3 regions of the Azoarcus olearius genome follow, and region 3 is predicted to be linked to each of the others. Evidence: predicted binding sites of a transcription regulator. Region 3 holds the regulator's gene; each other region holds the start of a gene.
What was found. Region 3 encodes FNR, which switches genes on or off when oxygen is low (the NO sensors DNR and NnrR bind a similar motif). Its sites were predicted from a motif close to TTGANCTAGNTCAA; they were not measured.
Positions count from the first base shown of each region.

Region 1: the regulator FNR is predicted to act here: its motif matches at 5,952-5,965, upstream of napF (ferredoxin-type protein NapF).
Region 2: the regulator FNR is predicted to act here: its motif matches at 4,783-4,796, upstream of dqs_RS11765 (amine dehydrogenase large subunit).

Region 1 covers NZ_CP016210.1:4,391,606-4,401,960, forward strand. The annotation lists gene dqs_RS20095 (nitrate reductase cytochrome c-type subunit) at 1-436, opposite strand, end outside; gene napH (quinol dehydrogenase ferredoxin subunit NapH) at 433-1,428, opposite strand; gene napG (ferredoxin-type protein NapG) at 1,425-2,285, opposite strand; gene napA (nitrate reductase catalytic subunit NapA) at 2,580-5,123, opposite strand; gene dqs_RS20115 (chaperone NapD) at 5,125-5,379, opposite strand; gene napF (ferredoxin-type protein NapF) at 5,376-5,879, opposite strand; gene dqs_RS20125 (response regulator) at 6,072-9,266, opposite strand; gene dqs_RS20130 (response regulator) at 9,350-9,715, shown strand; gene dqs_RS20135 (sensor histidine kinase) at 9,678-10,355, opposite strand, start outside.
Region 2 covers NZ_CP016210.1:2,546,574-2,556,928, forward strand. The annotation lists gene dqs_RS11740 (DUF1329 domain-containing protein) at 1-1,280, opposite strand, end outside; gene dqs_RS11745 (c-type cytochrome) at 1,345-1,824, opposite strand; gene dqs_RS11750 (methylamine dehydrogenase light chain) at 1,832-2,365, opposite strand; gene mauD (methylamine dehydrogenase accessory protein MauD) at 2,387-2,989, opposite strand; gene dqs_RS11760 (MauE/DoxX family redox-associated membrane protein) at 2,986-3,537, opposite strand; gene dqs_RS11765 (amine dehydrogenase large subunit) at 3,537-4,691, opposite strand; gene dqs_RS11770 (helix-turn-helix domain-containing protein) at 5,163-6,152, shown strand; gene dqs_RS11775 (FadR/GntR family transcriptional regulator) at 6,496-7,176, shown strand; gene dqs_RS11780 (transporter substrate-binding domain-containing protein) at 7,228-8,046, shown strand; gene dqs_RS11785 (amino acid ABC transporter permease) at 8,117-8,785, shown strand; gene dqs_RS11790 (amino acid ABC transporter permease) at 8,785-9,438, shown strand; gene dqs_RS11795 (amino acid ABC transporter ATP-binding protein) at 9,425-10,153, shown strand; gene dqs_RS11800 (glutathione S-transferase family protein) at 10,178-10,355, opposite strand, start outside.
Region 3 covers NZ_CP016210.1:1,552,522-1,562,876, forward strand. The annotation lists gene dqs_RS07220 (PHA/PHB synthase family protein) at 262-1,899, shown strand; gene fnr (fumarate/nitrate reduction transcriptional regulator Fnr) at 1,922-2,659, opposite strand; gene hemN (oxygen-independent coproporphyrinogen III oxidase) at 2,771-4,162, shown strand; gene dqs_RS07235 (sulfite exporter TauE/SafE family protein) at 4,250-4,966, shown strand; gene dqs_RS07240 (MerR family transcriptional regulator) at 4,981-5,376, opposite strand; gene dqs_RS07245 (heavy metal translocating P-type ATPase) at 5,454-7,889, shown strand; gene dqs_RS07250 (heavy-metal-associated domain-containing protein) at 7,914-8,123, shown strand; gene dqs_RS07255 (bifunctional diguanylate cyclase/phosphodiesterase) at 8,138-10,355, opposite strand, start outside.

The DNA of each region.
Region 1 (10,355 bases), 1.6 Mb from region 3:
CACGCTGGAAGCCGTTGCTGACCAGCGGCGGCGCATCGGTCTGCGGCACGTGGCACTGCACGCAGAAGTAGCGCCGCGGCGAGATGTTCGACAGTTCGCCGCCGTCGCGGTCCTTGAAGTGGGTCAGGCTGACCTTGGTCGCGCCGGTCTCCTGGTAGCGGCTCCAGGCGTGGCAGTCCATGCAGCGGTTGAAGTTCTTGCTGATCTCGTAGCCTTCGATCTTGTGCGGGATCAGCGGCGGCTGCTGCACGTAGTCGCGCGGAATCGGCGCGCGGTCGGGGATGGGCTTGAAGTTGCCGGGCGCCACTTCGGTCGCCGAGACTTCGTTGCCACGGATGCTGCGCACCCCTTCGGCCAGCACGGCGGAAGGCAGGCAGGCGCCGATGCCGAGGGCGGCAATGAGCGCAATCACGCATTGGCGGGCTGGTTTTTTCATGACTCGCTCCTGTTGAATCGCGTCGTAATACGGAAAACGTGCTGAGCGCAGACATCCACGCAGCGGCCACAGGTGGTGCAGTCGCCGGCGAGGATGAGCGGATGGTCCTGACCGACGCCCTTCAGCGCCGGCCGGATGACCTGGGGTTCGGGGCAGACCGCGAAGCAGTCCATGCAGTCGTTGCAGGCGCTGCGCCGCGCGGCCGACACGCGGACGCCGGCGCTGCGGCCGAGGAGGCCGTAGAAAGCGCCCTGCGGGCAGAGGTGGCCGCACCAGCCGCGCGGCGCGATCAGCAGGTCGTAGAGGAAGACACCGCCGACGATGCCCCACGCGAGGCCGAAACCGAAGACCAGCCCGCGGTGCAGCATCGACACCGGATTCACCCACTCCCACGCCAGCGAACCGGTAAGTGCGGCGGCCACCAGCACGAAGCCGAGCAGCCAGTAGCGCGTGGCCGCGGCCGGCACCTTGCCGCCCTTGAGGCCGAGCCGGCGCCGCAGCCACGCGGCGGCGTCGGTGACGATGTTCATCGGGCACACCCACGAACAGAACACGCGCCCGCCCAACAGCAGGTAGACAGCGAGCACGATGCCGGCGCCAGTCAGCGCCTCGCGGTAGGGCCACTGTCCGGCCGCGATGGATTGCGCCAGCACGAAGGGATCGGTGAGCGGCAGCACGCCGAGCGTGAGGCTGGAGCTGAGGTTGCCCTTCACGATCCACCACCCCAACCAGGGCCCGGCGAGGAACAGCGCGAGGATGCCGGACTGGCTCAAACGGCGCAGCAGCAGCCACTTGTGCGCGCGCAGCCAGCCCTTGGCCGCCACCGCCTCGGCACCGGGGCGCGCGACCGCGCCACGGCGGGCGGCGCCGCGCACGCTGGTCGCCGGCACGGCGTCCTCGGCCGACGGCACGGACGGCCCGCCCGGCTGCTGCGGGACATCGTTTCCGCGGGAGGCCGCGCTCCCTGCGGGCGGGCGTGCGGACGCGTTCATGGCTTCCACCCCGAATCGAGCCCGCCGGCCGGGGCCGCCGGCGCGGTGGCGGGCGTTTCACCCGGGCGCAGCCGGGTGTCGCCGTAGGCCTTGTCTTCCATCCCGCGCACCGGCAGTTCCACCTGCTCGCCGATCAGCGAGCCGCCGGCGGCCTCCTTTTCTTCCCAGCCGCGCAGGTAGTGCTCGGCGCGCGAGCCTTGCGCCAGCTTCGCCGGCAACACCTTGATCGCCGCCTCGCCCGGCAGCACGCAGGCCTTCTCGCACTTGCCGCAGCCGGTGCAGTGGTCGGAATGCACCGTCGGCAGCAGCATGGCGTGGCGGTCGGAGCGGGGGTTATGCACCTTCTCCAGCGTGATCGCCTTGTCGATCACCGGGCACACGCGGTAGCAGACGTCGCAGCGCAGGCCGAGGAAGTTGAGGCAGGTCTCGTGGTCGATCAGCACCGCGAGACCCATGCGGGCCTGCGCGATGTCGGTCAGCGCGCGGTCCAGCGCGCCGGTGGGACAGGCCGCCACGCAGGGGATGTCGTCGCACATCTCGCACGGCACCTTGCGCGCCTCGAAGTAGGGCGTGCCGGTGGCGGTGGCGGCGCCGAGTTCGGCGAGCTTCAGCGTGTCGTAGGGGCAGTCGCGCACGCACAGGCCACAGCGCACGCAGGCGGCGAGGAAATCCGCTTCGGCGAGCGCGCCGGGCGGGCGCAGCGCGGTGGCCGGCAGCGCCGAGGCCTGCTTGGCGTAAAGGCCGACGCCGAGCGACAACAGGCCGGCGCCACCGGCCACGCCGGCCGCTTCCTTGAGGAAGCGGCGGCGGGGCGGGGATACCGCCTCTCCGGCACGGGGGGACTGGTCGTTGCTCATGTCGGTCTGACTGCTTGTCGTTGAAACTGCGGTTTGCGGCGCGCAAGCGCCTGTTGATCGGTTCCTCCCCCTTCGAGGGAAGGTCGGGAGCCGGATGGGGTTCGGTTCAGCGCCGCGACAACCCCATCCCCACCCCAGCCCTCCCCTTGAAGGGGAGGGAGTACATCAGGCCGCCCCGCAGCCGGTGCCAGGAGGCATCCCCGTTGGGGCGGGCGGCAAGCAGTGCTTGCCGAAACCCCTGCTTCACCCCCTTGAAGGGGAGGGAGCCAACCGGCCTGCGCCGAGGGCTGGCCCTTACGCCTTCATCACCTTCACCGCGCACTTCTTGAAGTCGGTTTCCTTCGAGATCGGGCAGGTGGCGTCCAGCGTCAGCTTGTTCACCAGCCGGCCTTCGTCGAAGAAGGGGACGAAGATCAGCCCCTTCGGCGGCTTGTTGCGACCGCGCGTCTCCAGCCGGGCGACGACTTCGCCGCGGCGCGAGGCGATCTTCACCACCATGCCGCGCTGCAGGCCGCGCTGGGTGGCGTCCTCGGGATGCATGAAGACCAGCGCTTCCGGCACCGCGCGGTGCAGTTCGGGCACGCGGCGGGTCATCGAGCCGGTGTGCCAGTGCTCCAGCACGCGGCCGGTGCACAGCCACATGTCGAACTCCTTGTCCGGCATCTCCGGGGGATCCTGGTAAGGCAGCGCGAACACCACCGCCTTGCCGTCCTTGTGGCCGTAGAACTTCACGCCCTCGCCCTGCTTCACGTAGGGGTCGTAGCCTTCGCGGAAGCGCCACAGGGTTTCCTTGCCCTCAACCACCGGCCAGCGCAGGCCGCGCGCCTTGTGATAGACGTCGAAGTCGGCGAGGTCGTGGCCATGGCCGCGGCCGAACTGGGCGTATTCCTCGAACAGGCCCTTCTGCAGGTAGAAGCCCAACGCCTTCGATTCGAGGTTCATGTAGCCCGGAATCGCATGCGCGTTGGCCTTCTCGACGTCGGAGAGCGGGAACTTGTTGACCGTGCCGTTGGCGAACAGCACGTCGAACAGGGTCTTGCCCTTGACCTCCGGCTTCTTCGCGATGAGGTCAGCCGGCCACACTTCCTCGACCTTGAAGCGCTTGGAAAACTCGATGTACTGCCACAGGTCGCTCTTGGCCTCGCCCGGGGCGGTGACCTGCTGGCGCCAGAACTGGGTGCGGCGTTCGGCGTTGCCGAAGGCGCCTTCCTTCTCGGTCCACATCGCCGAGGGCAGGATCAGGTCGGCCGACAGCGCCGACACCGTCGGATAGACGTCGGACACCACGACGAAGGCATTCGGGTTGCGCCAGCCGGGGTAGATTTCCTCGTTGACGTTGGGACCGGCCTGCATGTTGTTGGTGGTGCTGGTCCAGTAGCACTTGAGCTTGCCGTCCTTCAGCGCGCGGCTCTGCGCCACGGCGTGCAGGCCGATCTTGGCCGGAATGGTGCCTTCCGGCAGCTTCCAGATCTCCTCGGCGATGGCGCGGTGCATCGGGTTGGCGACCACCATGTCCGCGGGCAGGCGGTGGGCGAAGGTGCCGACCTCGCGCGCGGTGCCGCAGGCAGACGGCTGGCCGGTGAGCGAGAACGGGCTGTTGCCGGGTTCGCTGATCTTGCCCACCAGCAGGTGGACGTTGTAGATCATGTTGTTCACCCAAGTGCCGCGGGTGTGCTGGTTGAAGCCCATGGTCCAGAACGACATCACCTTCTTGTTCGGGTCCGCATAGACCTCGGCCAGCCGCTTCAGGCGCTCGGCGGGCACGCCGGTGAGCTTGGCGGTCTTCTCCAGCGTGTAGTCGGAGACGAACTTGGCGAATTCCTCGAAGCTGATGTCCTTCGCGGCGTTGACGTCGCCCTTGGGCTTGCCGTCGGCGCCGGGGTAGCCGTTGCTGGTGGCCTTCTGCTCCAGTGCGTGGGTGGGGCGCAGGCCGAAGCCGATGTCGGTTTCACCGGCCTTGAACTTGACGTTCGCATTGACGAACGCGGTGTTCACCCGCTTGGTCTGGATGATGTAGTTGCAGATGTAGTTGAGGATCGCGAGGTCGGTCTGCGGCGTGAAGATCATGCCGTTGTCGGACAGCTCGAAGGAGCGGTGCTCGAAGGTGGACAGCACATGCACCTCGCAGCCCTCGCGCGACAGGCGGCGGTCGGTGATGCGGGTCCACAGGATCGGGTGCATCTCCGCCATGTTCGAACCCCACAGCACGAAGGCGTCGGCGTTCTCGATGTCGTCGTAGCAGCCCATCGGCTCGTCGATGCCGAAGGTGCGCATGAAGCCGGTCACCGCGGAGGCCATGCAGTGACGGGCGTTGGGGTCGATGTTGTTGGTGCGGAAGCCCGCCTTCCACAGCTTGGAGGCGGCGTAGCCTTCCCAGATCGTCCACTGGCCGGAGCCGAACATGCAGATCGAATCCGGGCCCTGTTCCTTCAGCGCGGCCTTCCACTTCTCGGCCATGATGTCGAAGGCCTGGTCCCACGAGATCGGCGTGAACTCGCCGTTCTTGTCGTACTTGCCGTTCTTCATCCGCAGCAGCGGCTTGGTCAGGCGGTCCTCGCCGTACATGATCTTGGACAGGAAATAGCCCTTGATGCAGTTCAGCCCGCGGTTGACCGGCGCGTCCGGATCGCCCTGGGTCGCCACCACGCGGCCGTTCTGCACGCCCACCAGCACCGAGCAGCCGACGCCGCAGAAGCGGCACGCCGCCTTGTCCCAGCGCACCTTGGTGTTGGCGCCGTTGGGCTGCGCCTGCGCCACCACCGGGATGCCGATGCCGGCGCTCGCCGCCGCGGCGGCAACCGCATTGGCCTTGATGAAATCGCGTCGATCCATGCTCATCTCACGCCTCCAGTAATTCCAGACCTTCGTCGGTGTATTCGTAAGCGAGCGTGGCGCCGAGCACATGCTCGGCCAGGCTCACCGCCAATATCGAATCGGTGATCGAGTAGCCCTCGCCATCCTCGATGCAGAGGACCATGCGGCCGTTCTCGGCCGAGGCGCCATGCACTTCCACCCCCGGGATCTCGCCCAGGGTCTCGTTCAGTTCCGCGAAGTGCTCGGGCTTGGCCCGCACCACCAGGCTCGCGATCCTCATGCGCCTTCCTCCATCACCGCCATCGTGTTCATCTGCAGGGAAATCGCCCGCACCGGGCAGGGCGCGACGCAGGCGCCGCAGCCGGTGCAGCGCGCCGCCTCCACCTCGGGCAGCGCTACGCCGCCGGCGCGCGGCCGGAAGCGGATCGCGCCGGCACCGCAGGCCTCGCCGCACACCCGGCACTCCACGCCGTGCTGCGCGATGCAGCCGGCGCCCAGGGTCAGGGTCGGGGTCCAGGGCGTCCGTCCGTCGTCACGCTGCAGCGCGCGCGGCGCGCAAGCGGTGACGCAGCGGGTGCAGAAGCTGCACTCGCTGCGGGCGAAGTCGATCTCGGGGTATCCGCCGCCGCCGCGCACCACCACCTGCGTGGGGCAGGCCGCGACGCAGGCGTCGCAGCGGGTGCACTGGCGCAGGAAGTCCTCTTCGGCGACCGCCCAGGGCGGACGCAGCGGCGAGGCGCCGGGCGGGGTACGGCCACGCAGGAAGCCCCTGCGCGCCATCGATACGGAAACCACGGAAATTCCCCAGGAAGCGAATGGGGATATCTTCCGTGCGGCGCCGACCCCGCGTCATTGATGAACGTCAAGATAGGAATCGCTCTCAATACGCGCAAAAACAGCGCGGTATCGGGCGCGGACCGCGGCGGGGGCGAGGGTCGGTTCAATGCCGGCGGCGGGGCGCCGCGGCGGGCGTCAGCCCAGGCTGGGTTCGCCAGCCGCCGGCCGGCTTTCCGCCAGCCAGCGATCCACATCGGCGGCCAGCACTTCCAGCAGATGGGTCCAGCCGGGCAGCAGCTGCGTCACGGTGGCGAAGTCGCCGGCGCGCGCCGCCAGTTCGATCGCCAACGCGGCGTCCACCGCCTCCGCGCTGCAGACCGTGCCGGCCAGGCCCTTGGCGGTGTGGGCTGCGCGCACGCAGGTTTCGCCGTCCGCCGCCTCCACCGCCAGCCGCAGGCTTGCGGTTTCGCCGAACAGCGCGGCGACCGCCTCGGGCAGGATTTCGCGCGCGATGTCAAGGTCGCCGGCCATCTGGTCGAGGGCGAGGTCGGCATCGAAGGCGCGCCCTCGCGCGGCGGGCGGTCCGGCGGGCAGGTCCGGCGGCGACGGATCCGCCGGTACGCTGAGCCAGTGCCGCACCGTCGCCTCCAGCCGCGCGGCGTCGATCGGCTTGGTCAGGTAGTCGTCCATGCCCGCCGCCAGCACCCGCTCGCGGTCGCCTTCCATCGCGTCGGCCGTCATCGCGACGATGGGGATGGCGGCATGGCGGGCGCCGCCCAGGCCATCGCGGATCGCCCGGGTCGCGGCAAAGCCGTCCACCTCGGGCATGCGGCAGTCCATCAGGACGAGGTCGTAATCGCCCTGCACCAGCGCGGCCAGCGCCGCGGCGCCGTCACCGGCCACGTGCACCCGGTGACCCTGGCGTTCCAGCATCGTGCGGGCGATCTTCTGATTGGTGGCGTTGTCCTCGGCCAGCAGGATGCGGCCGTGGCGCGGACGCTCGCCTCCCATGAGCGGGGCGGTGGGCATCCGCAGCGGCTGCCCGCCCTGGCGCAGCAGGGTGCGCAGCGCGCGTTCGAGCAGGTCGGCGCGGACCGGCTTCGCCAGATAGGCGGCAAAGCCGCCGGCGCGCAGGCGCTCGGCGTCGGGGCGCATCGCGACCGGGGTCAGCAGCAGCAGCGGCAGGTGGGCCAACGCGGGATCGGCCTTGATCCGTCGGCCGAGCGCTTCGCCATCCATGCCCGGCATGCGCAGGTCGAGGATCGCGCCGTCGATCGTCGCGCCCGTCTCCGCCTCGCCTGCGAGCAGTGCCAGCGCGGCATCGCCGTCGGCGGCCTCCAGCAGCTCGCAGCCCCACGCGCCGAGCAGCAGGCCGAGCTGTTCGCGGCTGCTGGCGTTGTCGTCCACCACCAGCAGGCGGCGGCCGGCCAGGTCGGAGGCCGGCGGCAGATGTTCGCCACCCGGCTGGCGCGCGAACGGCAGCGCCAGCCAGAAGGTCGAGCCCACGCCCGGCTGGCTGCGGACGCCGATCTCGCCCCCCATCAGCTCGACCAGGCGCTTGCTGATCGACAGCCCCAGCCCGGTGCCGCCGAAGCGGCGGCTGGTCGAGCCCTCGGCCTGGGTGAAGGGCGAAAACAGCGCGGGCAGGGTTTCGGCCGGAATGCCGATGCCGCTGTCGCGGATCTCGAAACGCACGCGCAGTGGTTCGCCGCGGTCCTCGACGCCCACGCTCACCACGACTTCGCCGTGGTCGGTGAACTTGATCGCATTGCCGACCAGGTTGAGCAAGACCTGCCGCAGCCGGCCCGGATCGCCGCGCAGCCGCGCGGGGAGCGAGGGCTCCACGCGGCAGATGAATTCGATGCCCTTCTCCTCGGCGCGCAGCGCGAGCAGGCTGCTGATTTCGTTGAGCACGCCATGCAGGTCGAAGTCGATGGTTTCGATGTCGAGCTTGCCGGCGTCGATCTTCGAGAAGTCGAGGATGTCGTTGAGGATGCCGAGCAGGGCCTGCGCGCTGTGGCGGGCGGTCTCGGCGAAGTCGCGCTGCTCGTCGTCAAGCTCGGTGGTCAGCAGCAGCTCGGTCATGCCGAGCACGCCGTTCATCGGCGTGCGGATCTCGTGGCTCATGTTGGCGACGAACAGGCTCTTGGCCTGGTTGGCGGCCTCGGCGGCGGCGCGCGCCTCGTGCAGGTCGGTGACGTCGACACGGAAGCCGACGATGTGGCCGGCAGGCGTGCGGCGATCGACCACCCGCAGCCAGCGCCCCGACGCAATGCAGGTTTCGCGCGCCTCGGTGCCGGCCTGGTGGCGCGCCATCGCATCGGCCAGCCACGCTTGTTCGCGGCCCACCGCCTCCGGAAACTGCCCGCGCGCCACGCTGGCGCGCAGGATGCGCTCGAACGGGGTGCCGGGCACCAGCAGATCGGCGGTGAGCGCGAAGAGTTCGCGGTAGCGGTCGTTGCACAACAGCAGGCGGTCCTGCTCGTCGCAGATGATGAAGGCTTCGTCGATCGCGTCGATCGCGGCCCGCAGGATGCCTTCGCTACGTTGCAGCGCGCTGGCCGCGCGCTCGCGTTCGGTCCTGCGCGCCGCCTCGAGCGAGGCCGCGAGCGTGTTCACCACGTGGGCGATCGCGCCGGTCTCGCCGGTCATCGCGGGGAGGCGCTCCCCCAGGTCCTGCTCGATGCGGCGCACGCCCGCGGTGATGGTGCCGACGTCGCGCGTCAGCCGCGTGGCGAGCAGCACCACCAGCAGCGTCGCCACCAGCACCGCGAGCGCGGTGAAGGCCGACACCATGGTGCGCATCTGGCTGATTTCGGCGTCGATGTCGTCGATCAGCTGGTTGGCCCAGATGTAGCCGACGACCTCCTCGCCCTGACGCACCGGCGTCATCGCGTTGAGGATGCGGCCGCGCACCAGCAGGCCGCGCTCCACCGCCGCGGTCCCGAGATGCATCACGCGCCGCCCCGGATGGTCCGCCGCCACCGACACCCCGACCTTGTCGCCGAACTTGGCGCTGGGGCCGTAGGTGAGGATGGCGTCCAGTTCGCGGTGGTAATAGCCCACGCCGGTGCCGGGAAACGCGGCGGCGACCTCGTCGGTATAGCCGGCCAGCGCCGCGTTGAGCACGCCGATGCGCGCGGCGCGGTCCTGCGCGGGCGTGGGGGAACGCGCGAGCAGCGCGGCGTAGCCGCCGTCGGCCTCCAGGCGCGCCGACAGCAGCCGGGTGACGCCCAGCAGGCGCTCGCGCTTCTCGGCGAGGATGGACTGCTCGCTGCCGAGCGTGAGGAGGTAGCCGAGCCCGCCGATCGACAGCGCGACCATCGGGATCAGCGCCAGCAACAGGCGCGCGCGCAACTTGCCCGGCCACAGCCTTGCGAGCGCGTTCATGGCCTGGCCTCCGCGCGCGTGCGGGGGCGCAGCTTCTGCGGGCCCACCTTCTGGTGTATAAGGGGCGCTCGAATTCCCCCCGCTTGCCGCTGCCGATGAAAAAGGTCCTGGTCGTTGACGACGTGCCCGTCAACCGCAAACTCGCCCTCGCCATGCTGAAGAAGCGCGGCTGGCAGGCCGAAGAGGTGGACAACGGCGCAGCCGCGCTCGAACGGTTGAGCGCAGGCGGCTTCGACGGCGTGCTGCTCGACATCAGCATGCCGGGCATGGACGGCGAAGAGGTGTGCCGGCGCATCCGCGCCGACCGCCGCTTCGCGGGGCTGAGAATCGTCGCTTACACGGCGCATGCGATGGAGTTCGAGAAGGAGCGCATTCTCAGCGCCGGGTTCGACAGCATCATGATCAAGCCGATCACGATGAGCGCCCTTCAGTCGGCGCTGCCGGACTGACGAGCGGAATCCAGAATTCGAAGTAGGCGCCCTCGCCCGGCGCCGACTCCAGCCGCACCGCCCCACCCATCAGCGCCACCACCTCGCGCACCAGCGCGAGCCCGAGGCCGGTACCGCCGTGCTCGCGGGTGATGAAGGTGGACGCCTGGCGGAAGCGATCGAAGATCACCGGCTGCATCTCGGCAGCGATGCCGGGGCCGGTGTCGCGCACGCCGACGATCAGCCGGTCCGCTTCCGTGCGGGCAAGCAGCTTCACCTCGCCCGCCGGGGTGAACTTGATCGCGTTGTTCAGCAGGTTGTTGATCACCTGGCGCAGCCGCGTGGGATCGCCGGCCAGCGTCGCCGGCAGCCCGGGCGCGAACTCGGTGGCGAACGCCAGCCCCTTCTGCTGCGCCATCGTGCCGTGCAGGTTGGCCACCTGCTGCAGCAGCGCCGGCAGGTCGAACGCGACCGACTCAAGGCTCATGTGCCCAGCCTCGATCTTGGCGATGTCGAGCACGTCGTTGACCAGCGACAGCAGGTGTTCGCCGCTCTGGTAGATGGTGTCGGCATGGTCGCGCACTTCATCGTTGGGGGCGTCGTCGCGGATCAGCTCGGCAAAGCCGAGAATGCCGTTCAGCGGGGTGCGCAGCTCGTGCGA
Region 2 (10,355 bases), 990 kb from region 3:
GTCCAGTTGTCGGTCACGTAGCGGCGCGCGACCAGGTCGTACATCTGGGTTTCGTAGGTGATGCAGGCGCCGACGTCGGGCGCGGCCCACAGGCTGCCTTCCTGCACCCGCCACAGGTTGCCCTTGGCGTCGTACATGTCCACCTGCAGCAGCGCCCACGAGTCCTCGTCGAAATGGAACACGCGCTTGGCGAAGGAGTGGCGCTTGTCGCCCTTCACGGTGGCTTCCACCACCCACACGCGGTGCGGCTCGTAGCGGATGAAGTCGCGATTGACGTAATCGGGGCCGAGCATGTCCTTGAACTTGTTGCTCTTGTCGATCAGCTTGTAGGTGTTGTACGGGACGAACATCTCCTTCTTGCCGACCAGCTTGTAGTCGTAGCGGTCGATCGCGCCGGTGAACATGTTGATCTGGTCGACGAAGTAGAGGTTGTCGAAGCCGGCGATCGGGTTGTCGTAGGCGAAGGTCGGCGAACGGCGCACGCGGCGCTGGCCGGGGAAGTAGATCCAGGCGTCCTGCGGCTTGTCGATGTAGGCGTGGATCAGGTAGCCCTCGCCTGCGCGCGAAGCCGGCGACAGCACGTCGTACAGCAGCTTGCTTTCCACGCCGCCCACGTCGGCCGGGCCGGTGACCTTGGGATCGTTGAACGGGTACAGCTCATAGGCCCACTGCTTGTTCTCGACGTAGGAGCCGTCCTTGTCCGGCATCAGCGCGGAAATCTGCGCGCGCCGGCCCTGGCCCGTGTAGCGCAGCTTGTAGTTCCACATCGCCTCCGCGCCGCTCTTCGGGAAGGGGAAAGGGATGCCCGCGCCCTGCACCGCTTCCAGCTGCCAGCCGTCGGCGCCGAGCTTGGCGGTGGTGGCGTTCTTCTTGGTCTGGGCCGCGACAAAATCCGGCACCGGGCAGCTGCGGCGGGACGGATACACGTCCATGCGGTAGCCCTTGTAGGTCTTGATCAGCGCCATCTGGCCGGCGGAGAGCTTGTCGGCGTACTTGTCGACGTTGCTCGCGTCGATGCTGAACAGCGGCTTGTCGTCCTTGAAGGGGTCGAGCTTGCCCGGCTTCCAGCCCGCGGGCACCTGGGTCATGCCGCCCGCCCAGGCGGGGATGCTGCTGTCAGCATTCTTGGCCACTTCGGCGCCGATCGGCGTCAGCGTCTTGCCAAGGCTGGCAACTTCCGCGTCGGTGGCGGCGGCAAGCGCGACGTTGCTGGCAAAGAGGGCGGCGATCGCCATGCCCAGCAGTGCCGGACGGAGCGATTTACTTGTCGTTTTGGTCATGTCGGTGTCCTCGTCGGAGAAGAAAGTGCGGAAACGGAATCGTTGGGGAAGGAAATCGGCGCGCTTATTCGATGCGGATGCCCTCCGCGGCCAGGCGGGCGACGATGGCGCGGCGCGCCCCGGAAACATCGGTGAGCTTGTTGGCGCGCAGCGCGCTGACCTCGGCCTCGGTGTAGGGCTGGAAGTCGGGCGGCAGGGTGGCCGCGGAGAAGGCCGCCGCCATCCAGTTGAGCATCCGGGCGATGTCGGCGTTGGAGAGTGCGGAGTTGGAGGTGCCCGGCACCTGCACGAGGAAGGCGCGCCCTTCCGGCGTCTTCAGGAAATGGCCCATCTGGCCGCGCAGCGTGGGCACGCCGCCCGACCGCGCGCCGCTGCCGTCGGCCTGGTGGCAGCCGGCACAGTTGAGGATGAACTGGTAGCGCGCCTTGCCGGCATCGTCGCTGCCGGCGGCGGGCAGCGCGGTGCAGAGCAGCGCGGAGGCCAGCAGCGCCGGGACGCCGCGTCCGCCTGCCCTGCCCTGCCCTCGCCCGCGCGTCCCGTTCATGCTTGCCTCAGCGCGTGGTCTCGGCCAGGCCGACGACGGTGGCCATGGTGCAGTGGAACATCGTCGAGTCGTTGGCCATGCACCAGTTGATGTCGTTGTGCAGGCCCATGCGGTAGCCCGGCATCTCGCGCTCGTTGGTATTGCAGAAGCAGCGTCCGCAGGCCGTCTTGCCGCAGCAGTCGTTGTAGCTGATGAGGTAGTCCTTGCCGTCCTCGGGGTTGTGGCAGGTGCCGATCCACGACACCTTGGAGGCCTCGGTGCCCGGCGGGCAGCTCGACGCGGTGCCGCCGCAGCAGTTGCACAGGTAGCCGTCCTGCGCGCAGTAGCGCCAGTATTCGCAGTCCTCGTCGGTGGGCGCCTTGCCGCCGGCCTTCTTGGCGGCGGCGCCGGCGGCCTGGGCGGTGCGGTCGAAGGGCAGCACCGGCAGCACGAAGGCCGAGCCCACCAGCAGCTTGCCGATACTGATCAGCGCACTGCGGCGCGAGGCGCGCTGCGCCACCGTGCGCGTCTTGCGTTCGAAGAATTCATCGAGCCATTTCATTCCGGCTTCTCCTTGTGGTGATCAGGCGCGGCCCGGCTGTTCCAGGTAGTCCTGGACCGAGGCGACGCCGAGTTCCTTGGCGGTGAAGAGGCTTTCGAGCTGTTCGCGCGAATTGACCAGCCCCTTGGCGGCGATGCGGCCGTGTTCGCTGATCAGCACCGCGTAGGGCAGCTTGGCGACGCGGTAGGCGATGCCCAGCTCGCGCGACAGCACGTAGGGGAAGTCCTGCAGGCCGGCCTTGTCGTAGAAGGCGAGGTGCTCGGGCTGCTCGCCGTCCGAGGTCAGCACCACGCGCAGCCAGCTGCGTTCGGACTGGTTGGCCGAGCGCAGGATGGGCAGCAGCTTCTTGCACACCGGGCAGGTCGGCGACAGGAAGAACAGCAGCGTGCTCTTGTCGCCCGGCAGGCCGAGCGAGACGCGCTCGCGGGCATTGACCAGGTGCGGCAGGTCGAACACCGGCGCGGCTTCGCCCACCTGCGGCCCGGTATCGAGCATCAGCGCCCCCATCGGCGCGACGCGTTCATAGAGCACGCCGATCTGGCGCGCGAGGGCGAACAGTCCGACCAGCGCGGCGAGCACCGCCACCCACAGCAGGACGTTGGAGATCATCAGCGCTTCGTTCATGAGCGGCTCCTCAATTGGGCGAGATTGGGGTGATTGGCGAGCAGCTGGTTGGCCGCCGCGTAGAGGGTGATGAGCATCAGCGTGCCGCCGGCCACCGAGAGGTAGTCGATCCACACCAGCGCGCGCTCGCTGCCGGGTTGCGCGCCGAGGGTCAGCAGCGTGAGCAGCACCGTGTTGCGCGCCACCAGCGCCCACGACAGCCGGGTGTGGCCTTCGGCGCCACCGCAGCCGCAGTCGATGTCGGTATGGCCACGGGCCACATTGATGGCCACCGCGAGCGTGGCCGCGCCGAGCACCGCGAGGCCGAGCACGAAGCCGGCGCTGCGGCTGGCCTCGAACAGCAGCGCCGCTCCGGCCACGGCTTCGGCCAGCGGAAAGAGCCGCGCGAACAGCGGCACCATGCGCTCGGGCAACAGCCGGTACAGCTCCACCGAGGCTTCGAACACCGCGAGATCACGCAGCTTCTGCCACGCGCCCAGCAGCAGGATCACCGCCAGCGCGGCGCCGCAGGTGCGCGCCAGCACCGGGTCGAGTGCGAGCGCGTCCATCACTGCAGCTCCATCAGGGAAGGCGACTCGCCCACGCCTTCCATGCGGCGGATCAGCTTCGGCGCAGCGGCGGCGTCGTAGGCGGCGAGCGCGCCTTTCATGCCGTCGTAGGCAAACAGACGCGGCTTGTCGCCCTGGCTGACCGCGAGCGCAATGGCGTTGCTGCCCGGGCTGCGCGCGATGCGCTTGCCGGTCTTGAGGTCGAAGGTCCAGATTTCCTTGGCGGGAAACTTGTGGCTGCCGACCTTGGCGCCATCGTGCATGCCGACGAACACGCGCCCGCTCGCGTTGTGCTGGGCGAGCAGCTGATAGCCGCCCGGACGCCAGCCGGCCTTGCGCTCCTTGTCCGTGAGCAGCGACCACTTCGGCTCGAAGCTGGCGACGGCGCCGCCGACGTGGGCGGTGTAGAGGTCGCCACCGTAGGAGACGAAGCGGTAGGTGTCGCCGTCCTGCTCGCCGTGGATGAAGACGGGATCGACATCCGGGTTAAAGAACGCGGCGCTCTTCTGCTGGTCGGTCGGCTCGCCCTTGTCGTCGTGGGTGACGGTGAGCATGGTGCCGTCGCCGCAGATGGTGGAGAAACGGTTGGAGGCGCTCGCCGCCGGCAGCACGATCCAGCAGCCGGGGATGTCGATCTGCGACGCGACCTTCTTCGCCTTCAGGTCCACCACCGTCACCGAGATCGCCGGGGTGGCGTTGAGCACGTAGAGCCAGCGCCCGTCGGCCGAGGTGCGGACGATGCCCTTGTAGTTCAGCGCCTGGGCATGGATAGGCGGGATGACGATCTCGCCGGTCTTGGCGAGCGTCTGCGCGTCGTGGATATCCACGGTGTCGGTGCGCTCGCCCGAGGCCAGGCGCGAGTAGTAGGTGGTGGCGACGTAGATCTCCTTGCGGTCCGGCGATACCACCGCCTGGCCGGCGTAGGCGGTGGACACCACGCCGAGGTAGCGCAGCGCGTCGCCGTCGATGACGTGCAGCCGGCCATCGACGATGTGGCCGATGGAGATGTCGGAGAGGTAGATGCGATACGGATTGGGCGGCGGCAGATCCACCGTCTTCGGGATCTCCACCTGCAGCTCGGCCTGGGCAGACCCGCCCGCGAGGGCGATCAGCACGGCGGCGAGACAGGTTCGCAACGCACGGTGTCGAAGCACGTCGAGCCTCCTTGTCGGGCACGGCGCAAGGCGCCGCGTTGTTCTCGGAATCCGCCGCGCACGGCGGATACGCTGGTCTTGGTCCGCCGGATTGATGCAGATCAAAGCCAGCGGTTGAGATGGATTCTGGTCCGAGGGCGGCAGCGGCCGTTATCCGAAATCGGCAAGCCGTGCATCGCGGGCGAAAACCGGCGCAATGAGGCGTAAGTGATAGTGCGATGCACCATTCGGGCGCCTGTCCGACGATGCGCCGCAACATTGCGGGGCCGCCGCGGCGAGGTCGGCGAAAAGGGGCTTGTGAAGCGCCCGGCTTCGGGTTTACGCTGAAAAAACAGAGCGTCACCCATAACGAAAAAGCACCACTTCCGGTCAGGAGACAGACCGAATGAAGCCTCACAGCCGCCCACGCCACGGCTGGCACGGGCCGTGCATGCGCACTTCCACCAAGCACAGTTGTGGAGTCGCGCTTACATGAACCTTTCCTCGCCGGCCGCCGTACACGAACCCTTCAGCGCCATCTGGCACGACACCCGGGACGCCGACGACCACGCCTCCTGCCTGCAGCGCTGGAACCAGCGCTACGACCAGCTCACCGCCGGGGTCTTCTCCGGTACGTTCGAAGAGTTCTGGTTCGGCAACGTGCAGATCTTCCGCGAACGCACCAACCAGTCGGTGCACGAGGCCGGCCAGGCCTGGGCCGGCTCGCGCACCTTCGGCGTGCCGATCGAGGTCGATGGGCCGGGTTGGTACTGCGGCGAAACGCTGGATTTCAACTCGGTGATCACGCTGCGCGGCGGCGACGAACTCGACTTCCGCACGCCCCGCCTGCACGACGTGCTGGCCGTGACGACCAGCGCGCAGGCGCTGAACGACTACGCGCTGCAGGTGGAACATCGCGATATCGAAGCCGAACTCGGCGACCGTCGCACGGTGCCCGGCACCGCGGCACAGGCCGACGCGCTGCGCGCCTTCCTTCGCACCGTGATGGCCAGCCTGCGTGCCACGCCCGACATGCTGCGCCACGCGCCGATGCGCAAGGGGCTGGAGCAGGCGGTGTACGGGGCCCTGCTCGCGGCCATCGGCGGCGAGCCGGAGCACCGCTCGCCCTCCGGCAATGCCCGTCAGCTGGTGGTGGAACGCGCGCGCGATTACATGCGCCACCATATCGACGAGCCGATCACGGTGGCCGACCTGTGCGCCGAACTGCGCGTGTCGCGGCGGACGCTGCAGTACAGCTTCCAGGACGTGCTCAACCTCAACCCGGTCAGCTTCCTGCGCGCCCTCCGCCTGAACGGCGTGCGCCGCGCCCTCAAGCGCGCCGAGCCGGGCGGCGAAACCGTGGCCGACATCGCCGCGCGCTGGGGCTTCTGGCATTTGTCGCATTTCGCCTCAGACTACAAGGCAATGTTCGGAGAGCTACCTTCCGAAACCCTGCGCCACGTCGATAGCGCCCGGCGCTGACCTGAACGGGCGGAGGGGGCGGCCGCGCCCTTCCGCCCGCTTCCGCCCCCTTCCTGGCGCCCCCTCCGGCGCCACGCGCCGTCCGGCGCACGTCTCCACCCCCGTTTCTCCAGCCTGCCGCGCGGCTCGGCGCGCCCCAGCGTGGTTCCTCGGCACGCGCGTCCGCACCATCGCGGCGCGCGTCGTCCGGCCGGCAAGCCCGCGCGCGCACCTTCAGCCGACGCTCAACACCGCGCCATCCGGCGTTCTTGATAGCCCTAATCGGCAAATGGGTCTGTTGGCACGCCATCTGCTTTTACTGGCCCAACTGGTCCGACCAGTCAGAACACTCACCCGGAAAACCATGCCCAGCATCGCCAACATCGCCGCCCAGGCCCTGCAACGCCGGATCACCAACGGTGAATTCGCCGCCGGCGCCGCCCTGCCCTCGCAGCGCGAACTCGCCGACCAGCTCGCCATCAGCCGCGCCTCGCTGCGCGAAGCCATCTCCACGCTGGAAGCGCTCGGCCTCGTGCGCAGCCAGCCGGGCAAAGGCGTGTTCGTCACCGCCGGCAGCCAGCGCGACGCCACCCAGCCGCTGCGCGGCACCGCCAGCATGACGCCGCAGGCGCTGATCGAATTCCGCGCCGCGCTCGAACCCGCCTGGGCTGCGCTCGCCGCCCAGCGCATCGACGACGACGGCCGCGCCCGCCTCGCCGCCATCCAGGCCGGCATGGAAGACGCGCTCAAGGTCGGCGACCTGGTGATGGCGGCCGACTGGGACCTGCAGTTCCACATGCTGCTCGCCGAACTCTGCGGCAACCCCGGCCTGATCGAGATCGCCCACCAGTTCCGCGAACAGATCGGCCACAGCCTGCGGCTGCCGTTCTCGCGTTCGGCGAGCATCTGGGAACCGGCCGACGAACACCGCCTGATCATCGACGCCATCCTCGCCGGCGATGCCGCCGCCGCCGCCGCCGCGATGCATGCCCACCTCGGCGGCGCCTCGCGCCGCATCGGCATCGACTACCGCCCGCCGGGCTGAGCCCGACGTTTTCTCTTCCCTTCGCCCTTCTTTCCAAACGGAGCCCGCAACATGAACCACGCGCTGCACACCACCCGCCGCCCCTTCCTGCGCAGCCTCTTCGGCCTTGCCGCCGGCATCGCCGTCGCCTCCACCATCGGCCTCGCCGATGCGCGCGCCGACGTGCTGGCCAACGTGCAGAAGGCCGGCACCCTGCGCGTCGCAGTGCCGCAGGACTTTCCGCCCTTCGGCAGCGTCGGCACCGACCTCAAGCCGCGCGGTTACGACATCGACATGGCCAACCTGATCGCCAAGGAACTCGGCGTGAAGGTCGAGCTGATCCCGGTGACCAGCACCAACCGCATCCCCTACCTCACCACCGGCAAGGCCGACCTGGTGATCTCCAGCTTGGGCAAGAACCCCGACCGCGAGAAGGTGATCGACTTCTCCGAAGCCTACGCGCCCTTCTTCAACGGCGTGTTCGGGCCGGAAGACGTGAAGCTGACCAAGGTGGAAGAGCTGGACGGCAAGACCGTGGGCGTGACCCGCGGCTCGGTGGAAGACCTGGAGCTGACCAAGATCGCCTCGCCCAAGGTCACGATCAAGCGCTTCGAGGACAACAACGCGACGATCTCCGCCTACCTCACCGGCCAGGTGCAGTTCGTCGCCACCGGCAACGTGGTGGCCGCCGCGGTGAATGACATGACCAAGCTGCGCCGCCTCGGCGCCAAGTTCCTGATCAAGAACTCGCCCTGTTACGTCGCCACCGCCAAGGGCGAAACCGCGCTGATGACCAAGGTGAACGCGATCATCGTCAAGGCCAAGCAGGACGGCACGCTCAACGACATCGCCCAGCGCTGGCTCAACGCTCCGCTGCCGAAGGACCTGTAAGCGCAAGCCGCCGCGCGCGGGGCTGCGGCCCCGCACGCATGCCTGTGATCCGCCTTCAACGGACTCGACGATGGCCTATCAATTCGACTTTGCGCCGGTGTTCGACAACGCCGACCTGCTGCTGTCGGGCGCCGGCTTCACGCTGGCGCTGACCGCGGTGGGCGCGGTGTTCGGCATCGGCCTCGGCATCCTCGGCGCGATCTGCCGCGCCTGGAAGCTCGCCCCCTTCGATCGCATCTTCGGCGTCTATGTGGAGGTGATCCGCAACACGCCCTTCCTGGTGCAGCTCTTCTTCATCTTCTTCGGCCTGCCCTCGCTCGGCGTGAAGATGACCGAATGGCAGGCGGCGGTGCTGGCGATGGTGATCAACCTCGGCGCCTACTCCACCGAAATCATCCGCGCCGGCATCCAGGCGACGCCGCGCGGCCAGATCGAGGCCGCCGAATCGCTGGCGCTGACGCGCAGCCAGATCTTCCGCCACGTGGTGCTGCGCCCGGCGCTGGCCAAGGTGTGGCCGGCGCTTACCAGCCAGGTGATCATCGTCATGCTGGGTTCGGCGGTGTGCTCGCAGATCGCCACGGAAGAACTCACCTTCGCCGCCAACTTCATCCAGTCGCGCAACTTCCGCGCCTTCGAAACCTACTTCGTCACCACCGCGATCTACTTCGCGATGGCGCTGCTGATCCGCCAGTTGCTGATCCAGGTCGGCCAGGGCTACGTGGTCGGGAGGGCACGCTGATGTTCGTGCAATTCACCACCTGGGACATCGTCCGCAACCTGCTCGACGCCGGCAAATGGACGCTGGCGCTGTCGCTGATCGCCTTCGTGCTCGGCGGCATCGTCGGGCTGGCCATCCTGTTCGCTCGCATCTCCAAGAACCGCGCACTGCAGGCCTTCACCAAGGGCTATATCGAGGTCTTCCAGGGCACGCCGCTGCTGATGCAGCTCTTCATCGTGTTCTTCGGCCTGTCGCTGCTGGGCATCGACGTGTCGCCCTGGCTCGCCGCCGCAGCCGGACTGACGCTCTTCACCAGCGCCTACCTCGCCGAGATCTGGCGCGGCTGCGTCGAGGCGGTGCCCAAGGGCCAGTGGGAGGCCTCGTCCAGCCTGGCGCTGTCCTACGCCCAGCAGATGCGCCATGTGATCCTGCCGCAGGCGCTGCGCATCGCGGTGGCGCCGACGGTCGGCTTCTCGGTGCAGGTGGTCAAGGGCACCGCGGTCACCTCCATCATCGGTTTCGCCGAACTCACCAAGACGGGCTCGATGCTCGCCAACGCCACCTTCCAGCCCTTCATGGTGTTCGGCCTGGTGGCGGCCGGCTACTTCGCCCTGTGTTATCCGCTCTCGCTGTACGCGAAAAGCCTGGAGAGGAAATTCCATGTCGCTCGTTAAGATCGCCGGCCTGCACAAGCACTTCGGCCCCAATCACGTATTGAAGGGCATCGACCTCGATGTCCAGCAGGGCGACGTCGTCGCGCTGATCGGGCGCAGTGGCTCGGGCAAGAGCACCCTGCTGCGCACCATCAACGGTCTGGAATCCATCGACAAGGGCGAGCTGCGGGTCGATGGCACCGCGCTGCACGACGGCAAGGGCGACCTGCGCGCGCTGCGCCAGAAGGTGGGCATGGTGTTCCAGCAGTTCAACCTCTTCCCCCACCTTACCGCCGGCCAGAACGTGATGCTGGCACCCACCGTGGTGAAGGGCACGTCGAAGGCGGAGGCCGAGGACATCGCCAAGGAGATGCTGCTGAAGGTGGGCCTCGCCGACAAGTTCAACAGCTTCCCCGACCAGCTCTCCGGCGGCCAGCAACAGCGCGTGGCCATCGCCCGCGCGCTGGCGATGAAGCCCAAGGTGCTGCTGTGCGACGAGATCACCTCGGCGCTGGACCCGGAACTGGTGAACGAAGTGCTGGCGGTGGTGCAGCAGCTCGCGGCCGAAGGCATGACGCTGATCATGGTCACCCACGAGATGCGCTTCGCGCGCGAGGTCGGCAACAAGCTGATCTTCATGCACCACGGCCGCATCCACGAAAGCGGCGACCCGAAGACGGTGTTCGCCGCGCCGCAGACGCCGGAACTGGCCGCCTTCGTCGGCGCGGTGAGTTGATACGGCGCGGGGGCGCCGGGCGGCTCAGGCCTTCTTCTGCATGGTTTCGATGCGCTCGGCGTTGATGCGGTCGGCACGCTGTGCCGCCGGCCGCGCCTGCAGCCTGGCGACGTATTCCTCGAACGCCGGGCGCTTTTCGATGCTGCCGAACATCATCCCCCAGCCGAGATGGGAACCGACGTACACATCCGCCGCACTGAAC
Region 3 (10,355 bases):
CGGCGGGAGTGGGTCTGGATGATGAAGGTCAACGTGGAGGCCGGGAAGGGAGGGGATGATCTGCGTGGGAACCTCCGCGTACCGTGGGAGTCATCACCGACGATGTTGGTTGGGCTGCCGTGGCAAAATGGAAAAGCCCCTGTCATTTCGAAGCTTGGAGACGTGATGAACAAGAGCGAGCGACTCGACCCAGGTCAAACCGTAAAGCGTTCGATCAAGCAACTGCACGAAGCGGTCGAGGGGTCCTTCGATCCGCTCGGGATGGCGGCGCCTATCATTCACGCCCAGCTGGCTTGGGCTGCGCATCCGCAGGAGCTGGCAGATCGTCTTCTGCGTCTTTCCTCCGACCTGTGGCGTCTGCAATGGCATTCCTGGAACCGGGTTCTCGGCCTCGACAGCGAAGATCCGGTGCGGCCGAATCCGGACGATGCGCGTTTTGCCGATCCGGTCTGGACTGAGTCGCCGACCTGGGATCTCACCAAAGAGTGGTATCTGGCGCTGACTCACCACGTCCAGGACATGCTCTATGACACGCCGGGTCTGACGGGGAAGGAGCGGCGGCGGGCGGCGTTCTGGTGGCGGAAATGGCTGAATGCGGTCGCGCCGACCAATTTCTTCTGGACGAATCCGGTCGCAGTGCGAAAGGCGTGGGAAACGAAGGGTGAGAGCCTGGTCCGCGGGTTCGGCAATTTCCTCGACGACGTTCGCGCGGGTGAAGTGCGGATGACTCGTCCCGATGACTTCGAGGTGGGCAAGAACCTGGCGACGACGCCCGGCGCGGTCGTGTTCAGGAACGACCTCTTGGAGGTGATTCATTACCAACCCACTCGTCCGCAAGTGCACCGCGATCCGGTCGTCATCGTCACTCCGTGGATCAACAAGTTCTACATCCTCGATCTCGTTCCGAAGAAGAGCCTGATTCGTTACCTGCTCGAACAGGGACTGGACGTATTCATTACAAGCTGGAAGAACCCTGACGCCTCGATGCGGGATGTGACGTTCGACGACTACGTCACACGCGGGGTGCACGCCGCGGTAGAGACGGCGCGAGGGCTCGCAGGCGCCGAGAAGGTGCATGCGGTGGGGTACTGCATCGGTGGCACTGCCCTCAGCATGTACATGGCGTGGGCCAATCGCCACTTTCCGGCCGAAGCGGTTCCGGTGGCAGACTGGACCGTCTTTACCACGCTCGTCGATTTTCAGAAGCCGGGCGACATCGAGGTGTTCATCGACGAGTCGAGCATCCGCTACCTGACCGGAAACATGGCCCGAACCGGTTATCTGGAAGGCAAGGAGATGGCATCCGCTTTCCGCCTGCTGCGTTCGAACAGTCTCATATGGCACTACGTAGTCCACGGCTGGCTGTATGGCGAAACACCGGCCTCGTTCGACGTGCTGTACTGGAACATGGACGCGACGCGGATGCCCTATGCGATGCACTCCTGGTATCTCAGGGAGCTGTATCTGCACAACAGGTTGATTCAGAAGGACGCGCTGGTGGTGGCAGGCGAACCGCTCGACCTCGCTGCGATCTCGCAACCGCTGTACGCCGTCGCGGCGGAGGATGATCACATCGCTCCGTGGGGGCAGACCTTCCGCATCAATAATTTTGTAACCGGCCCAAAGCGCTACGTGCTATCGAGTTCGGGGCACATCCTCGGCATCGTCAACCCGGTCGTTCAGCCGCCCAAGCGAAACTATCGCGCAGCCGAAGCGCATCGCTCGGAATCGGCTGAGGCATGGTTGGACCGGGCCGAACGCCACGAGGGGAGTTGGTGGGAGGACTGGATGCAGTGGTTGAAGCCGCGGGCGGGCGAACTGGTCGACGCGCGACCGGTCGCCAATGCTGCCTTTCCGGCTTTGGCGCCGGCGCCAGGAACCTACGTGCTGGAAAAATAGCGGTGAAGTGGGGCGGGAGGAACTAGCGACACGCAGGTTGGTGTTGTATCAGCTTCTTCAGGCCCCCGCTGTCGAGAATCCGGATGTGCTTCTGCTGCACCGTGACTAGGCCTTCCTCCTGGAAGCGGGAGAACGCGCGGGAGACGGTTTCGAGCTTCAGCCCCAGGTAGGAGCCGATCTCCTCCCGCGTCATGCGCAGGTGAAACTCCGCCGCAGAAAAACCGCGTGCGGTGAAGCGCTGGGACATGTTCAGCAAGAATGCAGCCAGCCTTTCCTCGGCGCGCATGGAGCCGAGAAGCATCATCACGCCGTGGTCGCGAACGATCTCACGACTCATCACCTTGTGAAACTGATGCTGCAGGCCTTCGACCTCGCGCGACAGTTCTTCCAGCTTGCCGTAGGCAATGACGCAGACTTCGCTGTCCTCCAGCGCAATCGCGTTGCAGGAATGAACCTCGCTGCTGATGCCGTCCAGGCCGAGGATCTCGCCGGTCATCTGGAAGCCGGTGACCTGGTCCCGCCCATCCTCGAGGAGGACGTCGGTCTTGAATGAGCCCGTGCGGATCGCGTAGATTGCTTCGAAAGGGTCGCCGGCCCGGTACAGGTGCTGCTGACGCTTGATCTTGCGGCGCGCACCTACCAGCTCGTCGAGACGGTCGATTTCATTTTCGCTCATCCCGAAGGGAAGGCAGAGTTCGACGAGATTGCACTGCGAACACGCCGTCTTCAGTCCGGCAACCGTAATCGGCACCGCCTTCATTTGCACGATAAACTTGCTCCGAATCCGCAGGAGATTGGCCGCGTTGATCCATGTCAACCACATCGAGCCGGCTTTCTGCGATCGTTTGGTACGCCCAGCAACAGCACACCCATGAACGCCCAGCCAGATCTCATCTTCGATCCGCAACTCATCCGTCGCTTCGATGTGAACGGTCCCCGTTACACATCGTACCCCACGGCAGACCGATTCGTTGAGGCATTCGACGCCAACGCATTGCAGGATTGGCTTGCCAAGCGCGCCGTCGGCGGGGTGAGTCGGCCGCTGTCATTATACTTCCACATCCCGTTCTGCAATACGATCTGCTACTACTGCGCCTGCAACAAGATCATCACCAAGGATCATGGGCGCTCTGCCAAGTATCTGAAATACCTTGAGAAAGAGATCGAGATGCAGGTTGCTGCGCTCGGAGGAAGCCGGCAGGTCACGCAGCTTCACCTTGGCGGCGGAACGCCCACCTTCCTGTCGCACGAGGAAATGCATCAGCTGATGGACGCGGTGCGGCGCTTCTTCAACCTGGCCCCGAACGGCGAGTATTCGATCGAGGTCGATCCGCGCAAGGTCGATTTCGATACGGTGGAAATGCTCGCCAATCTCGGTTTCAACCGGATGAGCGTCGGAGTGCAGGATTTCTCCGATGATGTGCAGCGCGCGGTGAACCGCGTGCAGAGCGTCGAAGAGACCCGGTTGGTGATCGACGCGGCGCGCGCCACCGGCTTCAAGTCGGTCAGCCTCGATCTGATCTACGGCCTGCCCAAGCAAAACGTCATCAGCTTCAATCGCACGCTGGAGCAGGTCCTCGACATTTCGCCGGACCGCATCTCCCTCTACAGCTACGCGCACTTGCCCGGATTGTTCAAACCGCAGCGCCGCATCCTGCAAAGCGACATGCCGACGCCGGAAGCCAAGCTGCAGATTCTGCAACTGGCGATTCGCCGCCTCACCGAAGCCGGTTACGTGTACATCGGCATGGATCATTTCGCCAAGCCGGACGACGAACTGACGGTGGCCCAGCGGCAAGGGCGTCTGCACCGCAACTTCCAGGGCTACTCCACGCAGGCCGAATGCGATCTGCTGGCGTTCGGTGTCTCGGCGATCGGCAAGGTTGGCGCGGCTTACGCGCAGAACGTGAAGACGCTCGACGAATACTACGACGCGCTCGATCGCGACCAGTTGCCGGTGCTGCGCGGCGTGGAGCTGACCGCCGACGATCTGTTGCGGCGTTCGGTAATCCAGGCCCTGATGTGCCACTTCGAGTTGTCGATGCAGTCGATCGAGATCGCCCACCTCATCGACTTCCGCGACTACTTTGCGGCTGAACTCGCCGACCTTGCGGAAATGCAGGCTGCGGGCCTTCTGGAGATCGACGGTGACTGGATTACCGTGCTCCCCGCCGGCCGGATGCTGGTCCGCGGTATCGCAATGGTGTTCGACCGCTATCTACGCGCCGACCGTGAGCGGGCACGCTACTCGAAGGTGATCTGAGCTTCTGGTGGGTGAAGCGGGGGCGTAAGATGCAGGGTTTCCATCTTCGGCAGTGCCGTCCCGGCAACGCGGCGGTCCGTGTCCAGCATGCCTGAGTCCGGCTATCTCGCCGTCTTCCTGATCGGCCTTCTCGGCGGTACCCACTGCGTCAGCATGTGTGGCGGAATCGTCGGCGCGCTCAGCGTCCAGAAGATGCAGGGTCCGCACGACGCCGCCCGGCAGTGGCCCCTGCATCTCGCCTACAACCTCGGCCGTATCGGCACCTATACCGGGATGGGGGCGCTGCTCGGCGCACTCGGTTCGGTCGGAATGATCTACAGCGGCGTGCTGCCGGCACAGATGGCGCTTTATGTGCTTGCGAACCTGATGCTCGTTGCACTGGGGCTCTATCTCACCGGATTCACTTCCGTACTCGCGCCGGTGGAGCGTGCGGGGCACGCCGTGTGGCGCAGGGTGCAGCCGCTTACCCGGCGCTTCCTCCCCGCACGCTCGGTGAGTCAGGCGCTTCCGCTGGGGGCCTTGTGGGGCTTTCTGCCTTGCGGTCTGGTGTACAGCGTCTTGACCACCGCTTTGGTGACGGGCTCCGCGGCGCGTGGCGCCGGCATCATGCTCGCGTTTGGCCTGGGAACGTTGCCCAACCTGTTGCTTGCAGGAATGCTGTTCAAGCGTTTTCGTGACATTACCCGCAACGGAAAGGTGCGCTTCGTGGCGGGTCTGGCCGTGTTGGGCTTCGGTGTGTTCGGCCTGTTCCACGCGCAGTCGCTGGGCGGCGCGCTCTGGAGCGGTGTGGTCTGCGCCGTGTAACGCGCGCATCGGGGCTACTTTCCCGCCAGCGACTTGAGAATGGGGCAGGGCGCCGGTGCCTCGGTGTCCCGGCAGCACTTCACCAAGGCACGTAGCGCGCCGCGCATCTCCTCCAGTTGGCGGATACGCACCTCGATATCGTCGATCTTCCCCTGCGCAATCCGGCGCGCCTTCTCGCGGTCGCGTTCTTCGTTCAATCCCAGTAACTCGTCGATTTCCTCGAGCGAGAAGCCGAGCTGTTGCGCGCGGCGGATCGCCTTCAATCGTTCGAGGTCGTCCTCCTGATACGCCCGGTAGCTGCCCCGGCGTTCGGGTTCCGCCAGCAGTCCCCTGCGGTGGTAGTAGCGGATCGTCTCGACCCCGACCTCGGCCTGCGCGGCAAGCTGCCCTATCGTGTAAGTGTGGTCCATGCGCTGTTGACTCCGTACCTTGGTACGGGCTTTACACTGCATTCCATCGACAGATTTGGCAAGGGCAGGGGCACGAAATGGCGGATGCGGTGCTGGATCAGAGGCGGCCCGAGGACAGCGCGTTGCACGTTGTGGATCTGCCGGTGGCGGGCATGACCTGCGCCGCCTGCGCGACGCGCATCGAAAAGGTGCTGAACCGGATGGACGGCGTCAGCGCCAGCGTGAACCTGGCGGCGGAAAAGGCGCACGTGCGCCTGGACGGCGCGCGCATTGGCGCCGGCGAGGTGGTGGCTGCGATCCGCAAGGCCGGGTTCGAGGTGCCGGACGCCAGCCTCGAACTCGAAATCTCCGGCATGACTTGCGTTGCGTGCGCGCAGCGCCTGGAGAAGGTGCTCGGCCGCCTTCCCGGCGTTTCAGCGGCGGTCAATTTCGCCACCGAGCGCGCGACGGTGCGTTATACCCCGGGGCTGTCGAACGCCGATGCGATCAAGGCGGCAGTCGTTCGGGCAGGTTTCGAGGTCGCGGAGACCGGACCGGCGCAGCGCGAGCAGATACGTGCCCGCCAGCAGGCGCAGTGGCGCCACGAGCGCATCCGGTTCTGGATCGCCGCCGCGCTGACCCTCCCGCTGGCGGCGCAAATGCCGGCGATGTTCGGCTGGATCGGCGAGGCCGGCATCCACGACGTGATTCCGCGCGGCTTTCAGTTGCTGCTCGCGACCCCGGTCCAGTTCTGGATCGGCGCGCGGTTCTACCGCGGGGCGTGGTCGGCGTTGCGCGGGCGAAGCGCAAACATGGACGTGCTGGTGGCGCTCGGTACCAGCATGGCCTACTTCTACAGCCTGGTGGTGACGGCGCTAGGGCGTCACGACCTCCACGTGTACTTCGAAGCCTCCACGATGATCATCACCCTGGTGCTGCTCGGAAAGCTGCTGGAGGCGCGTGCGAAGGCCAGGACCACGGCGGCGCTGGACGCCTTGGTGCGGTTGCAGCCCCGTATGGCGAGGGTGGAGCGGGGCGGGATGATTGTTGAGGTGCCGGTCGAACGGCTGCAGCCGGGTGACACCTTCCTGGTCCGGCCGGGCGACGCGGTGCCGGTCGATGGCGTCGTCGAGAGCGGCGCCTCCGCGGTGAACGAATCCATGCTGACCGGCGAAAGCCTGCCGATCGACAAGGCGGGTGGCGACAAGGTCTATGCGGCCACGGTGAACGGCGAGGGCGTGCTCCGCTGCCGGGCAACCGGTGTGGGAGGCAGCACCTTGCTCGCGGGGATCATCCGGCTGGTCGAGCAGGCGCAGGGGTCGAAAGCGCCCGTGCAGCGCCGCGCGGACCAGGTTTCGGCGATCTTCGTCCCCGTGGTGGTCACGCTGGCGGTCGCCACCTTTGCCGGCTGGTGGCTGGTGGCCGGCGACTTCCAGCAGGCACTGGTCAACGCGGTGGCGGTGCTGGTCATCGCCTGTCCATGCGCGCTCGGGCTGGCTACGCCGACCGCCATCATGGTGGCGACCGGACAGGGCGCGCGCGCCGGCATGCTGGTGAAGAATGCCGCGGCGCTCGAACTCGCCGAGCAGATCGCGGTGCTGGCGCTGGACAAGACGGGCACACTGACCGAGGGACGTCCGGCCGTCACCGAGGTCCGGCCCGGCGCGGGGGTAAGCCGCAGCGAACTGCTGCGGCTCGCCGCCGCCGTTGAGCAGGCGAGTGCCCACCCGGTGGCCTTGGCGGTGGTCGAGGCGGCGCGCGCCGAGGGCTGTGTGTTGCCCCCTGCGAGCGAACTGCAGGCGGTGAGCGGTAAGGGGATGGAGGGCGTGGTGGAGGGGCGCAAGCTGCGGGTCGGATCACCCGACTTCCTGGCTGAGGCGGGCGTCGCGGTGGCCGAAGCCGACGTTGCAGCCCTTGCTGCCGGCGCCAATACGCTGGTGGCGATTGCGGGGGATGGCCATTGGCTCGGCGTCATCGGCGTGGCAGATCCGCTGCGGGGCGATTCCGCCGATGCAGTGCGGCGTTTGCGCGCCAAGGGCGTACGTGTGCTGATGCTGACCGGCGATCATCCCGCCACGGCGGCGGCCATCGCGGGGCGGGTCGGCATCGACGAATGGCAGGCGGGGGTGCTGCCCGCGGGCAAGGCGGAAGCGGTGTCCTCGCTAGTCGCGGAGCGGAGCGGAAAGGCGCGGGTCGGCATGGCGGGCGATGGCATCAACGACGCGCCCGCCTTGGCGGCAGCGGATGTGTCGTTTGCGATCGGGGTGGGAGCGGACGTGGCCGTCGAGGCCGCCGACATCACGCTGGTGCGCAATTCCCTGCACGGTGTTGCCGATGCGATCGACCTCTCTCGTGCAACCCTGTCCAAGATCAGGCAGAACCTGTTCTTTGCGTTCATCTACAACGTGCTCGGCATTCCGCTTGCGGCTGCCGGCATGCTCAACCCCGTGGTGGCGGGCGCCGCGATGGCAATGAGTTCGGTGTCGGTGGTGACCAACTCGCTGTTGCTGCGACGCTGGAAGCCCGGGCGCTGATTTTTCTGCAAGGAGTGCGACGAAATGGAAGAAGTGACGCTGAAAGTCGAAGGGATGAGCTGCGGTGGCTGTGTGCGCAACGTCACCGGTGTATTGAAGGCGCTGCCGGGGGTCAGTGAAGCGGATGTATCGCTTGACGCGGCGCAGGCGCGGGTCCGGTTCGATCCGGCGCGGGTGAGCGTGGCCGAATTGCGTCAGGCCGTGGAGGGCGCGGGCTTCGATTCCCCCGCCTGAACCGCGCGGGCGGTTCAGCGCTCGCGATCGGCGGGGCCGGTCGCGGCGTCGCGCGCGGTTGCCAGCAAAGCCGTCATCGACTCGACAGGTACCGGGGGCGAAAAGAGATAGCCCTGGCCTTCGGCGCAGCCCTGATCGACGAGGAAGCGCTCCTGCGCCGCGGTTTCGACGCCTTCGGCAATCACGCTCATGCCCAGGCTGCGGGCGATGCCGATGATGGCCACGGTGATGTTGGCGTCGTCCGGGTCGCCTGGCAGATCGCTGATGAAGGAGCGGTCGATCTTCAGCTTGTCCAACTGGAAGCGCTTGAGGTAGGCAAGGCTGGAATAGCCGGTGCCGAAGTCGTCGATTGCGAGGCGGACGCCCATGTCCTGCAGTGCGGCAAGCGTCGCCGCCACCGGCGCCGCGTCGGCCATCAGGGTCGACTCGGTGAGTTCAATCTCGAGCAGTCGCGCCGGCAGCCCGGTTTCAGCCAGCACCTCGGCCACCGTTTCAGCGAAGTTGCCGTGATGGATCTGGACCGGCGAGGCGTTGACTGCGACCGGGATATCGCCCAGCCCGGCTGCCCGCCAGCCTTGGGCAGTGTGGCACGCGGTTTCCAGTACCCGGCGTCCGATCGCGACGATGAGGCCGGTGTCTTCGGCCAGCGGAATGAAGCGCTCGGGCGCAATCAGTCCGCGTTCGGGATGGCGCCAGCGCACCAAGGCCTCGCAGCCGAGGATGCGATGGTCCGACAGGCCGAACTGCGGTTGGTAGAAAACCTCGAATTCGTCGCGGCTCATCGCCTGCCGCAGCAGATTCTCAAGTTCGAGCCGCTCGCGGACCCGCAGGCTCATTTCATCGGTGAAGAAGCGGTAGGTGTTCCGGCCCGATTCCTTGGCGTGATACATCGCCGCATCGGCATTGCGCAGCAGCGTGTCGGCGTCCACTCCATCATCGGGCGCGATCGCGATACCGATGCTCGGCGTGACTGACAATTCGTAGTGCTCGACGCGGAAGGGTGTCGAGAACGCGTCGATGATCTGGGCCGCACGGTTGGCTGCGACAGCGCGGTCGGTGATTTCGGTAAGCAGCATCACGAATTCATCGCCACCGGGGCGGGCGATGGTGTCGCCGCCATGGAGCAGGCTAGCGAGGCGTTTGGCGGCTTGGCGCAGCAATGCATCGCCGACGCTGTGGCCGAGCGAATCGTTGACGTTCTTGAACCTGTCCAGATCGATGAACAGCAGCGCCGCAAGACGGTCGGTGCGGGCGGCGCCCTGGATCGCAGCGCGGGCGCGGTCGTGCAGCAGGGACCGGTTCGGCAGGTCGGTCAAGGCGTCGTATTCGGCCATGTGGCGCAGCAAGGCCTCGGTCTGCTTGTGGGCGCTCATGTCGGTGAGGGCGCCAACGTAGTGGGTGGCCCTGCCGGCGCTGTTGAGCACGGCACTCACTGAAAGCTGCGCCGGCAGCGTCGGGCCGTCCTCACGCCGGACGGTGACCTCCCCGCTCCAGGCGCCTTGTTCAGCCAGTTCCCTGGCGATGCGTTCCCAGCCTGCGCCGTCGTGGTCGTTCAACAGTTGCGCAGCAGGGCGACCGCGCAGCGCGGCGGCGTCCAGTCCGGCAAGTTGCGCGCAGGCGGAATTCACCGTGATGAAGCGGTGGTCGGCATCGAGCACCATCATCGCCTCGTTGCCGCATTCGAAGACCCGCGCGGCGAGCTGAAGCTCGCGGTTCTTGGCTTCGAGAGCCGCATTGCGCTGGGCGATCTCGCCCCTGTAGCTGGCAAAGCGGCGCCCGATCCAGCTCGAGAATGCCAGGCTGACGATCACCGCGACGGTGGACGCCACGGCAAGCAGCAGCAGGGTGAACTCCAGGCGATGTCGGGCGGTGTTGCGGACTTCGTCGCGTTCGTGCTCCAGCGCCGCGTCCAGCCCGTCAAGACCGACGCTGGCAACGAGATACCACTGCCAGCCCGCATGTTCGACGGCGTACCCCAATCGCCGCTGTGCGCGGCCGTCCGGCCCGGGCAGCGAGAACTGCAAGCGCCCGCCGCCGTTGCGCTGGATCACCTCCCGTGCGGCGGCGGTCCAGGGCACCGCGGGTTGCTCGGGGAGGCCGGCGTGGCGCGCGCTGGGCTGGGCAAGCAGGTTGGGTTCTACCAGGATGCGGCCGTCCGCCGTCGTCACTCCGATCACGCCGTCCGGGTGAAAGCTGATCGCCCCGATCCGCTTGAGCGCCTCGGCCTGCAGG